Regions from separate parts of the Citrobacter enshiensis genome, predicted to be linked through region 1. Evidence: riboswitches for the same ligand, from Rfam matches in the RefSeq annotation. Region 1 holds a riboswitch; the other holds the start of a gene.
What was found. A riboswitch is a leader RNA that binds a small molecule or an ion and turns the genes downstream of it on or off. The one in region 1 is predicted to bind thiamine pyrophosphate.
Positions count from the first base shown of each region.

Region 2: another riboswitch for thiamine pyrophosphate. It lies ahead of thiC (phosphomethylpyrimidine synthase ThiC); the one in region 1 lies ahead of thiB (thiamine ABC transporter substrate binding subunit).

Region 1 is NZ_CP119862.1:4,032,257-4,039,769, forward strand. It holds gene P2W74_RS19180 (sugar efflux transporter) at 1-1,119, opposite strand, end outside; gene sgrT (glucose uptake inhibitor SgrT) at 1,247-1,369, opposite strand; gene sgrR (HTH-type transcriptional regulator SgrR) at 1,463-3,118, shown strand; TPP riboswitch at 3,154-3,254, shown strand; gene thiB (thiamine ABC transporter substrate binding subunit) at 3,286-4,269, shown strand; gene thiP (thiamine/thiamine pyrophosphate ABC transporter permease ThiP) at 4,245-5,855, shown strand; gene thiQ (thiamine ABC transporter ATP-binding protein ThiQ) at 5,839-6,537, shown strand; gene P2W74_RS19210 (DedA family protein) at 6,604-7,371, opposite strand; gene araC (arabinose operon transcriptional regulator AraC) at 7,491-7,513, opposite strand, start outside.
Region 2 is NZ_CP119862.1:4,577,184-4,584,696, reverse strand. It holds gene thiH (2-iminoacetate synthase ThiH) at 1-854, opposite strand, end outside; gene thiG (thiazole synthase) at 851-1,621, opposite strand; gene thiS (sulfur carrier protein ThiS) at 1,623-1,823, opposite strand; gene thiF (thiazole biosynthesis adenylyltransferase ThiF) at 1,807-2,562, opposite strand; gene thiE (thiamine phosphate synthase) at 2,555-3,190, opposite strand; gene thiC (phosphomethylpyrimidine synthase ThiC) at 3,190-5,085, opposite strand; TPP riboswitch at 5,168-5,277, opposite strand; gene rsd (sigma D regulator) at 5,330-5,818, opposite strand; gene nudC (NAD(+) diphosphatase) at 5,916-6,689, shown strand; gene hemE (uroporphyrinogen decarboxylase) at 6,729-7,513, shown strand, end outside.

The DNA.
Region 1 (7,513 bases):
CCAGTAGACGGCAAAATGCCCGTAACTTTGCGCTACCGCGCCCTGGATAACTCCGGCCAGGATCACTCCCGTTGAAATACTGTTGGTGAACAACGTTGTTGCCGACCCCGCCCGCCCCGGCATCAGATCCTGAAACCACAACATCCCGATGCCCGCGATAATGCCAATAAACACCGCATTAAACAGTTGCAACACCAGCAACGCCGCATGGCTGTGAAAAAAGATAAGTCCAAGATAGAAAAGGACGCCTGCCGCGACCGCCGTGATCATCATGCGCCGCTTTCCGAAGCGCTTCACATAATAGCCCGCGAGGATCATCGCCGGGATTTCCAGCCCTGCCGCCGTCCCCATCAGGATCCCCGCCAGTTTGTCCGGTAATCCTAGTTCACTGCTTATCCAGAGCGGCATATCAATGATGTACATGGTATTGCAGGTCCACATTAAGGTGGACGCAATAAACAGCATGCGCACATTTTTATCCTGCCAGCCGCCGGTCGGCGTTTCAGGCGCATCGGCGGGTTGTTCAACACGCGCCACCGAAGGCAGTATCAACGCAATCAGCACCAGGCTGATGGCAAAGATCCCAGCCGCGATAGCAAACATCGTGGTGAAGCCATAATTCAGCGCCAGCATAAACGCCAGCGGCGGGCCAATCACCCACGCCAGCGAGAGCTGGGCACGCATCACCGAGCTGAACATCACCACTTCCCGCGCTGAGCTGTCAGCGTATTCCCGCGCCAGCGCGAACAGCTGTGGCATGGCGCTATTCGCCAGCGATGCCAGCAGTACACCGCAGGTAATCAACGTGAGGTAATGACGATTAAACGCAAACAACAGCGCGTTACCGATGGCCATCAGACAGCAAAACATGATCAGTCGACGGCGGTCGCCCCGGTTATCCGAACGTTTTGCCAGCCCCAGACTCACCGCGATCCCGGCAATGGCGTTTACCGTATAAAACAGCCCGACCCAAAACGGCTGCGCCCCCACTTCGCGGCTCAAAAACAGGCTCAACGTCGGCGCCTGAAGCGCACCTGCCACGCCCATCATAAAAGCAACCAGCATGAACGCCGCGTAAACACCATTAAGACGCCGTCCCATCGTCATAATCCAGAGCATACAGTTCCTTATTCGCGCTGCCGAAACGAAAAAAGCCAGCAGGTATTATCTGCTGGCGGGTGATTTTAGGCCAGAGCCTACACCAATACTCAGTCACACATGATGTCTGCAATTTGGAACTCAGAGATCAGGCTGTCACCTCCCATTGCATCAGTTCTTCGAGCATCTTTAAGCGCTGCGGCGCGCTCAGGCAAGCCAACCAGGACCACCCTTCTGTCGCGGTAAAGTAGTGCAGAAAAAACGGACGCATAGACGACCTCTCCATATTGCTTCATCGAAATCCATTATTGACCTAATATGGGGATTATAAAATTGCTGAGTTTTGCGCAGGAGTTCCTCTTTTATGTCTTCAGGTCGTCTGCAACAACAGTTCATCCGTCTCTGGCAATGCTGTGACGGAAAAACGCAAGACACCACGCTGAATGAGCTGGCGGAACTGCTAAGTTGCTCCCGCCGCCATATGCGCACGCTGCTGAACACGATGCAGGCGCGCGGCTGGCTGACCTGGGAAGGCGAAGTCGGTCGCGGTAAACGCTCACGCCTGAGCTTTCTCTATACCGGACTTGCGCTACAACAACAGCGGGCGGAGGACCTGCTGGAGCAGGATCGCATAGACCAGCTGGTGCAATTAGTCGGTGACAAAACAGCCGTACGGCAAATGCTGGTCTCGCATCTGGGCCGCAGCTTCCGCCAGGGCCGACATATCCTGCGCGTGCTTTACTATCGACCGATGCACAACCTGCTGCCGGGTAGCGCATTACGCCGTTCTGAAACCCACATCGTCCGGCAAATCTTCAGCGCGTTAACCCGCGTAAATGAGGAAAATGGGGAACTGGAAGCCGATATTGCCCATCACTGGCAGCAAATTTCCCCTTTGCAATGGCGATTCTTTCTGCGACCGGGGATTCACTTTCACCACGGGCGAGAGCTGGAAATGGAAGATGTGGTGGCGTCTCTCACGCGCATCAACACCCTGCCGCTCTACTCGCATATTACGCAGATTGTCTCTCCGACAGCCTGGACGCTGGATGTGCATCTCTCGCAACCCGATCGCTGGCTTCCGTGGTTGTTAGGCCAGGTTCCGGCGATGATCCTGCCGCGAGAATGGGAAACCCTGAACAATTTTTCCAGCCATCCGATAGGCACAGGTCCGTATGCCGTCATACGCAATACGCGTAATCAACTGAAGATCCACGCCTTTGATGATTACTTTGGCTATCGGGCGCTCATTGATGAAGTGAACGTTTGGGTATTGCCGGACATTAGCGAAGAACCGGCATGCGGCTTGATGCTCGAAGGCACTGTAGAAAGTGAAAAGGCCATTGAAAGTCGTCTTGAAGAAGGCTGTTACTATTTACTCTTTGATGCGCGAACCCATCGCGGCGCCAATCAGCACGTCAGAGAGTGGGCAAGCCACGTGCTTTCTCCCACCCATTTGCTTTACCACGCCGATGAGCAGTACCAGCGCCTGTGGTTCCCCGCCTATGGATTACTGCCCCGCTGGCACCATGCCCGGCCGGGGCGCGGTGAAAAACCTGCCGGGTTGGAAACCCTGACGCTGACGTACTATCGCGAACACATTGAACATCGGGTTATCGCCCAGATCATGAGCGCCCTGCTGGCAGAGCATCAGGTTCACCTGAACATCCAGGAGATCGACTACGATCAGTGGCACGCAGGCGAGATCGAAAGCGACATCTGGCTCAACAGCGCCAACTTTACGTTGCCGCTCGATTTCTCACTGTTCGCTCACTTATGCGAAGTGCCTCTGCTGCAAAACTGTATCCCGCGAGACTGGAAAGAAGATGCCGCGCAGTGGCACGCAGGCGAGATGAATCTGGCCGCGTGGTGCCAACAGTTGCTCGCCAGCAAAGCGATTGTGCCGCTTATTCACCACTGGCTGATCATTCAGGGACAGCGCAGTATGCGCGGCTTGCGGATGAACACGCTCGGCTGGTTCGATTTTAAATCGGCGTGGTTTGCCCCACCGGATCCTTAATCCTTTTGATTTCTTCACGTAATCATTACAATGTGCCGTTCTCAACGGGGTGCTGCGCCATGTGCGCGGGCTGAGAAAATACCCGTCGAACCTGATCCGGATAACGCCGGCGAAGGGATTTGAGGCTAACGCTCAAGTCCTTTGCCACTCTTTTACTGAGGTGCAAAGTGTTAAAAAAATGTCTTCCCTTACTGGTGCTGTGTGCTGCACCGGTCTTCGCTAAACCGGTCCTGACCGTGTACACCTACGACTCCTTCGCCGCCGACTGGGGACCCGGTCCCACCATCAAGAAAGCCTTCGAAGCCGACTGCCAGTGCGAACTGAAAATGGTGGCGCTGGAAGATGGCGTTTCGTTGCTTAATCGCCTGCGCATGGAAGGGAAGAACAGCAAAGCGGATGTGGTACTCGGGCTGGACAACAACCTGCTCGACGCCGCCACGCAAACCAAACTGTTTGCGAAAAGCGGCATTGCCCCCGACGCAGTCAACGTACCTGGCGGTTGGCAGAACGACACCTTTGTCCCCTTCGATTACGGTTACTTCGCGTTTGTTTATGATAAAAACAAGCTGAAAAACCCGCCTAAAAGCCTGAAGGAGCTCGTCGAAAGCGACCAGAAATGGCGCGTGATTTATCAGGATCCACGTACCAGCACGCCGGGTCTTGGACTGATGTTGTGGATGCAGAAAGTCTATGGCGATAAAGCCCCCGAAGCCTGGCAAAAACTGGCGGCCAAAACGGTCACCGTCACCAAAGGCTGGAGCGAAGCTTATGGCCTGTTCCTGAAAGGGGAAAGCGACCTGGTTCTGAGCTACACCACCTCTCCGGCGTATCACATTATCGAAGAGAAAAAAGACCATTACGCTGCGGCAAACTTCAGCGAAGGCCACTATCTGCAGGTAGAAGTCGCCGCGCGTACCGCCGCCAGCAAGCAGCCGGAACTGGCAGAGAAATTCCTCAAATTTATGGTTTCTCCGGCATTCCAGAACGCCATCCCCACCGGCAACTGGATGTACCCTGTCACCCGCGTCACTCTGCCCGCCGGGTTTGATCAGTTGGCCAAACCGGCCACCACCCTGGAGTTCACTCCTGCTGAGGTGGCATCCCAACGTCAGGCATGGATCAGCGAATGGCAACGCGCCGTCAGCCGTTAATTCCCGGCTGGCTGATACCAGGGCTTTCCGCCGCCACGTTGATGGCGGTCGTCGCCCTGGCGGCATTTCTGGCGCTCTGGCTTAACGCGCCGCAGGGAGAATGGCTCTCGCTTTGGCAGGACAGCTACCTGTGGCACGTGGTGCGTTTTTCGTTCTGGCAGGCGTTTCTCTCGGCGCTGTTGTCGGTGGTCCCGGCGATTTTCCTTGCCAGGGCGCTTTACCGACGCCGTTTCCCCGGTCGTCTGGCGTTATTACGCTTGTGCGCCATGACCCTGATTCTGCCGGTACTGGTCGCCGTTTTCGGTATTCTCAGCGTCTACGGCCGCCAGGGCTGGCTCGCCACACTCTGGCAAGCGCTGGGGCTAGAGTGGCATTTCTCGCCTTACGGGTTGCAGGGCATTCTGCTGGCGCACGTCTTTTTTAATCTGCCGATGGCCAGCCGCTTGCTGCTCCAGGCGCTGGAAAATATCCCCGGCGAACAACGACAGCTTGCGGCGCAGCTAGGCATGCGCGGCTGGCATTTTTTCCGCTTTGTGGAGTGGCCGTGGTTGCGTCGGCAGATCCCTCCGGTGGCAGCGCTCATTTTTATGCTCTGCTTCGCCAGCTTTGCTACCGTTCTCTCACTCGGCGGCGGTCCCCAGGCCACCACCATCGAGCTGGCGATTTATCAGGCCCTCAGTTACGACTTTGATCCTGCGCGGGCGGCAATACTGGCGTTGATCCAGATGACATGCTGCCTGGCGCTGGTGCTGCTCAGCCAGCGTTTAAGTAAGGCCATTGCGCCGGGGACGACGCTGGTGCAAGGCTGGCGCGATCCGGACGATCGCCTGCATAGCCGCCTGACCGACGCGGCGCTGATTATTCTGGCGTTGCTGCTGCTGTTGCCTCCGCTATTGGCGGTCATTGTTGACGGTTTCAACCGCCATTTGCTGGATGTGCTCGTACAGCCTGTACTCTGGCAGGCCCTGTGGACATCGCTGCGGATCGCACTGGCCGCCGGTTTGCTGTGCGTGGTTCTGACCATGATGCTGCTGTGGAGCAGTCGCGAACTGCGGGCGCGGCAACAGGTGCTGGCAGGTCAGACACTGGAATTGAGCGGCATGTTGATTCTTGCCATGCCCGGCATCGTCCTGGCGACAGGTTTTTTTCTGCTGCTGAACAACAGCATCGGTTTGCCGGAGTCGGCCGACGGGATTGTGATTTTCACCAATGCGTTAATGGCGATACCTTACGCACTGAAAGTGCTGGAAAACCCAATGCGAGACGTGACGGCACGTTACAGTATGCTGTGCCAGTCGCTGGGGATCGAGGGATGGTCACGTCTGAAAGTAGTAGAACTGCGCGCGCTGAAACGGCCGCTGGCGCAGGCACTGGCGTTTGCCTGCGTGCTTTCGATTGGCGATTTTGGTGTCGTCGCCCTGTTTGGCAACGATGATTTCCGCACGCTGCCATTTTATCTGTACCAGCAGATTGGCTCTTACCGCAGTCAGGACGGTGCGGTAACGGCACTATTGCTGCTGATACTCTGCTTTATGCTCTTTACCGTGATTGAAAAACTACCGGGGCGACATGTTAACTCTGACTGATATCACCTGGCTTTATCACCATTTGCCGATGCGTTTTACGCTTTCTGTGGAACGCGGCGAACAGGTGGCGGTGCTGGGGCCCAGCGGCGCCGGGAAAAGCACCTTGTTGAACCTCATTGCGGGATTCCTCGCGCCCGCCAGCGGTACTCTGCTGATTGGAGGCGAGGATCACACCACCACGCCCCCAGCCCGTCGCCCGGTCTCGATGCTGTTTCAGGAAAACAACCTGTTCAGCCATCTCACGGTGCAACAAAACATCGGTCTTGGGCTTGATCCGGGACTGAAGCTCAATGCGCTCCAGCGGGAGAAAATTCAGCACATTGCCCGTCAGATGGGGATCGATAACCTGATGGCGCGTTTACCGGGCGAGCTTTCCGGCGGCCAGCGCCAACGTGCGGCACTGGCGCGCTGCCTGGTCCGCGAACAGCCGATATTGCTGCTCGACGAACCGTTTTCCGCACTCGACCCCGCCCTGCGCCAGGAAATGCTGGCGTTGGTCAGCGACGTTTGTCGCGAACGGCAATTGACGCTGCTGATGGTGTCTCACAGCATAGAGGACGCGGCGCGCATTGCGACACGTTCCATCGTGGTGGCCGACGGACGCATCGCGTGGCAGGGAACCACGGATGAACTGTTAAGCGGTCATTCCAGCGCGTCGGCGCTGTTGGGGATTAAAGCATAAATAGCATTGCCGGATGGCGGCGAGTAGGCCGGATAAGGTGAAACCGCCATCCGGCATAAACCGACCTCAGTAGCCCACGACTTTTCGCAGAATATCAAGATAGACCGGCATTAGTGGGTGGCGTAGCAACGCCACCAGCGCCATCACCCCGATAGCGAGGAGCACCGGCGTCAGCCACAACAAGCGGCCACGGGGCAAAAAGGAGGCCAGGCGATCGGGGGCAGCCTTACCGAAACGCCACAACCGCCAACACAACCAGCCTGCGACCCACAGCAGCAGCGCCGTGGCCAGTAACAGCCATTTGAAACCGCCGCTCTGCATGCCCTCGGGAATGTCGATCGCCGCACCGGCCAGGATCCCCGGTAAAAAATAGAAAGGCGGCCACAGCACGCAGCCAATGATATTGGGCACGACGAATTTCGCGATCGGCAGATCCAGCATTCCCGCCACCATCGGCACCAGCGGGCGCGTGGGTCCCACAAAACGCCCGACCAGAATGGTGAACATGCTGTGCTGATGCAGCGCATGTTCGGTTTTATCCAGCAGCGCTTTGTTCTTTTTCATGAATGACCAGCGGTGGAGCGGTTTTTTAAAGCGCCACCCCAGCCAGAAGGAGATCCAGTCGCCCAGTAAACATCCCACCATGCCCGCCAGCCAGGCATGCCAGAAATTCACTTCTCCGCTCCCAATGAGCGCCCCCAGCCCCGCCATCAATACCGTGCCAGGTAAGAGCAGACCGACCAATGCCAGCGATTCCAGAAATGCCACCAGCATGACCGCAATTAACGAATAGAGGGTGGATTGGAGAATAAAGTGTTCCAGCAATGCTTGCATAGTGTGCCCGTCAGTTTTACGAAGCTGGGATTCTGCAAACCCTCTCTCACTTCGTCAAGCCATCATTTATCTGAATAGTTTACGGGTTATGACACTTTTGCAGACACATCATTCACTTTTTATTCACATCCGGCACGGAATT
Region 2 (7,513 bases), 540 kb from region 1:
CAGATGGTTTGTACCAGTTGACGCTCATCCATGATGGACGCGGGCTCAATCCCTCCCGTGCACGGACGCAGACGCGGGAAAGAGATTGAGTAGCGGCTCTGCCAGTACTGTTTCTGCATCCAGAGCAGATGCTCAGCCACCATATAACAATCAACCCGCCAACTGTCAGACAGACCAATCAGCGAACCCAGCCCGATTTTATCGATCCCCGCACGACCCAGCCTGTCTGGCGTTTCCAGCCGCCAGAAGAAGTCCTGCTTTTTCCCTTTTAGATGGTGCTGTGCGTACATCGCCTGATGGTAGGTTTCCTGATAGACCATTACGCCATCCAGTCCCAGGGTTTTGAGCTCGGCGTACTCTGCCTCTGACAGCGGTTGTACTTCCATCTGTAAAGAGGCGAACTGGCGGCGGATGGCCGGCAGATGGCGGCGAAAGTAGTCCATGCCTACTTTCGCCTGATGCTCTCCGGTTACCAGCAGCAGGTGCTCAAATCCCAGGGCACGAATGGCTTCACATTCACGGGAAATCTCATTGTCATCCAGCGTTTTGCGCTTGATGCGATTGCTCATCGAAAAGCCGCAATAGGTGCAGTCATTGGCACAAAGGTTGGAAAGATAGAGCGGGACGTAAAAACTGACCGTATTGCCAAACCGCTGGCGGGTGAGGCGTTGCGCCCGTTGTGCCAGCGGCTCCAGGTACGCACTTGCAGCAGGAGAGAGCAGCGCCATCATGTCATCGCGACTCAGTTGCGTGGCGTTCAACGCCCGTTCGACGTCAGCAGCCGTTTTGCTGTTGATGCGCAGGTGGATATCGTCCCAGTCCAACTCGCGCCAGCGGTCGGTGAACGTCTTCATGCCGATGTCTCCAGGAATCCGGTTAACGGGCTGGTGGGGTGAGCATGTGCGCTACGTCTTCCCGGTACGGCCTGACGCGCCAGAATGCCCGCTTCCACCGCCAAACGGAAGGCCTTCGCCATCATCACCGGATCGTCAGCCACCGCAATCGCCGTGTTCACCAGCACGGCGTCGGCACCCAATTCCAGGGCCTGTGTGGCGTGGCTAGGGACACCGATCCCCGCATCGACGACGACCGGCACGGTTGACTGCTGGATAATAATCTCCAGCATGGCGCGGGTTTCCAGCCCCTGATTTGAACCAATCGGCGCACCGAGTGGCATCACGGCGGCACAGCCGACCTCTTCAAGACGTTTGCACAGCACCGGGTCGGCCCCGCAGTAGGGCAACACCACAAAACCTTGCTTGACCAGCGCCTCGGCGGCTTTCAGTGTTTCTATCGGGTCTGGTAGCAACCAGCGCGCGTCGGGGTGAATTTCCAGTTTCAGCCAGTGAGTGCCCAGCGCTTCCCGCGCTAATTGCGCGGCAAAGATGGCCTCTTCCGCCGTTTTGGCGCCAGAGGTATTGGGCAACAGCGTGACGCCCGCTTCGATGAGCGGTGCCAGAATAGCGTCGTTGTGCTGACGCAAGTCAACGCGCTTCATCGCCAGCGTCACAAGCTCGCTGCCGGAGGCACGAATCGCCTCTGCCATTAAGGATGAAGAGGCGAATTTCCCGGTCCCCGTGAACAGATGTGAGTCGAACGTTTTATCTGCAATACGTAACATATCAGCCCCCGGCAATAACCTGAAAAAGCAGGATCTGATCACCGTCCTGCACGATTTGCTGTTCCCACTGTTCGCGCGGCAGGATCTGTTGATTCAGCGCCAGCGCGGCACCAGGCTTGAGTTGGTCGAGCTGATTCAGCAGGTCGGTAACAGACATTCCCCCGGCGCACTGCATCGGCTGATCATTAAACTGAATCTGCATGTTGCCCTCCGCATACCGGGCAGCCGCTGGCGCGTCGTAACGCCAGGCTGCGCCACTGGCTGGTTTTGGCGTCAAACAGACGCAGTTTACCCGTGAGCGTTTCCATGCCGTTCAGGAGTTTAATGGCCTCCAGCGCCTGCAATGTGCCCATCACGCCGACCACTGGCCCAACGATGCCTGCGGTACGGCAGTTGCGTTCCGGTTCTTCGTCGTCCGGCCACAGGCAGCGATAACAACCCTGCTCCCAGGGGGGTGTCAGAACCATCAATTGACCGCCAAAACCAACGGCGCTGGCGGTAATCAGTGGAGTATTGAGCGCGACGCAGGCGGCGTTGATCTGCTGGCGGGTGGCCATGTTATCGGTACAATCCAGCACCACATCAGCATTTGCTACCGCGTGTCGAAGCGCATCGCCGGTGAGCCGTTGCTGTAACGCCACCAGTTCAATATCCGGGTTGAGGCGCGCCAGCCTCTGCTTCGTGACGTGCGATTTTGGGCGGGCGATATCATCGGTGGTGAAGAGGATTTGCCGTTGCAGGTTGCTCAGATGCACATCGTCATCGTCAGCCAGAACCAACGTGCCGATGCCCGCACCCGCAAGATAGAGCGCGGCGGGCGAGCCTAATCCGCCTAAACCGATGACCAGCGCGTGGCTTGCGAGCAGCTTTTGCTGCCCTTCAATCGCGATATCGCCAAGCATGATCTGGCGGCTGTAGCGCATAAAGTCACGATCATTCATCGCCAGCTCCTGCGATCTCCAGCAACTGCGCGGTGGCAGCACGCCAGTCTGCTGCCTGCGTAATCGCGCTGACGACGGCAATACTGCCGACACCGGTAGCCAGTACCGCAGGCGCGCGCTCAAGGCTAATCCCGCCGATGGCGACGGCAGGATAATCAGCCAGACGTTCAATATGGCGTGCCAGCTGTTCCAGCCCTTGCGGGGCGGAGGGCATCTGTTTGGTTTGTGTTGGGAAGACATGCCCCAGCGCGATATACGAAGGACGCGCGGCCAGCGCCACGTCAATTTCCATATCATCATGGGTCGAGACGCCAAGGCGCAGCCCTGCCGCCTGAATCGCCTTCAGATCGGTGGTTTCGAGATCTTCCTGACCCAGATGGACACCGTACGCGTTGTGCTTGATCGCCAGTCGCCAGTAGTCGTTGATGAACAACCGGGCGTCAAAACGACGCCCCAGCGTAATCGCGGCGATAACGTCCGCTTCGACGTCTTCATCGCGCTTATCTTTAATCCGCAGTTGAATCGTGCGCACGCCCGCCTCCAGCAGGCGTTCAATCCAGAGTACGCTGTCCACCACCGGATAAAGTCCGAGACGGAAAGGGACAGTTGGGAAATCAGGCTGGTACATCAGGCTTCCTCCCGCTTCAGATAGATTTCATCGCCTTTGGCACGGAAGTTCTCCGACATGTCTGCCATGCCCACTTCAATGGTTTGTGCGGCGGCGTAGTCGCGAACTTCCTGGCTGATTTTCATCGAGCAGAACTTCGGCCCACACATTGAGCAGAAGTGGGCGACTTTGCCCGATTCCTGCGGCAGCGTTTCATCGTGGTACGCGCGGGCGGTGAACGGGTCGAGGGCCAGATTAAACTGGTCTTCCCAACGGAATTCAAAACGCGCTTTCGACATGGCGTTATCGCGGATTTGTGCGCCCGGATGGCCCTTTGCCAGGTCGGCGGCGTGCGCGGCGATTTTGTAGGTAATCAGCCCCTGTTTCACGTCTTCTTTGTTTGGCAGGCCGAGGTGCTCTTTCGGGGTGACGTAGCAGAGCATCGCGCAGCCAAACCAGCCAATCATCGCCGCGCCAATCCCGGAAGTGAAATGGTCATAACCCGGTGCGATATCAGTGGTCAATGGGCCTAAGGTGTAGAACGGCGCTTCATGACAGTGCTCCAGTTCCTCGGTCATGTTGCGGCGGATCATCTGCATCGGGACATGCCCTGGGCCTTCGATCATCACCTGCACGTCATATTCCCAGGCGGTTTTGGTCAGTTCACCGAGGGTGTGCAGTTCGGCAAACTGCGCTTCGTCGTTGGCATCCTGAATTGAGCCAGGACGCAGGCCATCGCCGAGAGAGAGCGCAACGTCGTAGGCGGCGCAGATTTCGCAAATCTCGCGGAAGTGCTCGTAGAGGAAGTTTTCCTGATGATGGGACAGGCACCATTTCGCCATAATCGAACCGCCGCGCGAGACAATCCCGGTCAGCCGTTTAGCGGTCATCGGCACGTAGCGCAGCAGCACGCCTGCGTGGATGGTGAAGTAATCCACCCCCTGTTCCGCCTGTTCCAGCAGCGTATCGCGGAAGGCTTTCCAGGTCAGATCCTCGGCGATCCCGTTGACCTTCTCCAGCGCCTGGTAGATCGGCACAGTACCGATCGGCACCGGGCTGTTACGCAGGATCCACTCGCGGGTTTCGTGGATATAGCGGCCCGTTGAAAGGTCCATCACCGTATCTGCCCCCCAGCGGGTGGACCAGACCAGTTTTTCGACTTCTTCTTCGATGGAAGACGTGACCGCCGAATTGCCGATATTGGCGTTTACTTTGACCAGGAAGTTGCGGCCGATAATCATCGGCTCAGATTCCGGATGGTTAATGTTCGCAGGAATAATCGCGCGTCCGGCGGCCACTTCATCACGGACAAACTCCGGGGTGATGTTTTCCGGCAGGCGTGCGCCAAAGCCTTCGCCTGGATGCTGGTGGCGTAACACCTCACTGCGAATGCGCTCGCGCCCCATGTTTTCACGGATAGCGATGAACTCCATCTCCGGCGTGACGATACCCTGGCGCGCATAATGCAATTGCGTGACGCATTTTCCGGTTTTGGCACGTTTCGGCGTTAACAGGCCGCTAAAACGCAGTTCATCGAGGCCGTCATCGGCCAGACGCTCTTTGGTATAGGCAGAGCTGCGGTCGGTCAGTGCTTCGCTATCGGCGCGGGCGTCAATCCACGGTTGACGCAGTTTTGCCAGACCCTGTTCAACATTAATCGCGATATCAGGATCGCCATACGGGCCCGAGGTGTCATACACCGGAATGGCTTCGTTTTCTTCGTATTGTGGATGGTCTTTTGTGCCGCCGGTTAACGTCGGACTAAGCTGGATTTCGCGCATTGGGATGCGGATATCCGACTGCGAGCCGGTGATATAGATCCGTCTGGAGTTCGGAAAGGCGGTGCCTTCCAGCGTATTGATGAAGTGTTGGGCGTGTTCGCGTTGCTGGCGACGGGTTAATTTTGTTGCAGACATAGCTCATTCCAAAAAAGTAAGGACATGGCTTGTCAGACGACGGATGAAGCAAGAGAGACGATCGCCGCAATGGCGATGCAATAGCAGATTGACTCTTGTTCCCTTCGCAGGTTTTAACCTGATCAGGTTCCGCGGATCCCGAATTAACGGTCTCAGCCCGTGCTTTCACACTGGGCACTCCGACAAGAAATAACCCCCGCTAAAGGGGGCGATAAAAGTAAGTTACGCGTTAATAGCGTCGAACTCAAGCAGGACGTTTATCCCTGGCGCTGTCGTGCATCGCGTCAAAGACCAGCATAATTAGCTTATCTTCAAGGATAAATCGGGATTCCAGCGCTTCGCCGATATCTGATAAAACCTTTTGAAATTCAAGGTAGTTATCATGATCGATGGCCATTTCCAGGCTGGAGTCGTAGTAATCCATAATGCATTGGGTATTGGCTTCCAGCAATGGCCAGATTTTCGTTGCGTTTAAAAGCTGCCCGTTACCTTCCAATTTATGGAGAATACGTTCATAAATACTGAAGTGTCCGGCGGAAAGGTAATCGACCAGGCTTTGACAAAAATCATCCAGCGCTTTTTCGTTTAAGCGCATATACGATTCTTTGCCAGGCTTAATGCCAACCAGATTGTAGTAAGCCACGAGCAGATGCTTACGTACATGTAGCCAGCGATCAACCAGTTTATTACTTCCTCTGACGTGTTCTGTCAGGTTATCCAGCTGGTTTAACATGATTGACTCCGCAAGTTTAGATTCAAAAAACTGCTCACTCAAAAATGTAAAAATAATGTAAACAACATGCCTGTGAAGCAAAGGTAGCGCAAGAGATATGGATCGTATAATTGAAAAATTAGACAGCGGCTGGTGGATTGTCAGTCATGAGCAAAAAATATGGCTACCTCGCGGAGAGCTGCCACATGGCGAAGCGGCAAGTTTTGATCTGACGGGGCAGCGCGCACTCCAGATCGGGGAGTGGGAAGGCGAACCCGTCTGGTTGGTACAGCAGCATCGCCGCCATGATATGGGATCCGTACGGCAGGTTATCGATCAGGATGTCGGCCTGTTTCAACTGGCCGGGCGCGGCGTGCAACTGGCGGAGTTTTACCGTTCGCATAAATTCTGTGGCTACTGCGGTCATTCGATGTACCCGAGTAAAACCGAATGGGCCATGTTGTGCAGCCATTGCCGCGAACGCTATTACCCTCAAATAGCCCCTTGTATTATTGTGGCTATTCGCCGGGATGACACCCTTTTGCTCGCCCAACATACCCGCCATCGCAATGGTGTGCATACGGTGCTGGCCGGATTTGTTGAAGTGGGGGAAACCCTGGAACAAGCGGTGGCGCGTGAAGTCATGGAAGAAAGCCGTATTAAAGTGAAGAACCTGCGCTATGTCACGTCTCAGCCGTGGCCCTTCCCGATGTCGCTCATGACGGCGTTTATGGCGGAGTACGACAGCGGGGAGATTGTGATCGATCCGAAGGAGTTACTGGACGCGGGTTGGTACCGTTATGACGATCTTCCGTTACTGCCGCCGCCGGGCACTGTCGCACGTCGGTTGATCGAAGATACGGTGGCAATGTGTCGGGCAGAGTACGAGTGACATGATACACTGGGCGCATAACGCTAAAGGAATGTAAAAATGACCGAACTGAAAAACGATCGTTACCTGCGTGCGCTGCTGCGCCAGCCCGTTGATATCACCCCTGTATGGATGATGCGGCAGGCAGGCCGTTATCTCCCGGAGTATAAAGCCACCCGTGCACAAGCGGGCGATTTTATGTCACTGTGCAAAAATGCCGAGCTGGCGTGCGAAGTCACCCTCCAGCCGCTGCGCCGTTACCCGCTTGATGCGGCGATCCTCTTTTCGGACATCCTGACCATTCCGGATGCGATGGGCCTGGGGCTTTACTTTGAAGCCGGAGAAGGCCCGCGCTTTACCGCGCCGGTGACCTGCAAAGCCGACGTCGATAAACTGCCAATCCCTGATCCCGAAGATGAACTGGGCTACGTGATGAATGCGGTACGTACTATTCGTCGCGAACTGAAAGGCGAAGTCCCGTTGATTGGTTTTTCCGGCAGTCCATGGACGCTGGCGACATACATGGTGGAAGGCGGTAGCAGCAAAGCCTTTACCGTCATTAAAAAGATGATGTATGCAGACCCGCAAGCGCTCCATTTACTGCTCGATAAACTGGCGAAAAGCGTCACGCTGTATCTCAATGCGCAGATCAAAGCGGGCGCGCAGTCGGTGATGATTTTCGATACCTGGGGCGGCGTGCTGACCGGGCGCGATTATCAGCAGTTCTCACTTTATTACATGCATAAAATTGTCGATGGTCTCCTGCGTGAGAATGAAGGGCGTCGTGTGCCGGTCACGCTGTTTACCAAAGGCGGCGGCCAATGGCTGGAAGCGATGGCGGAAAC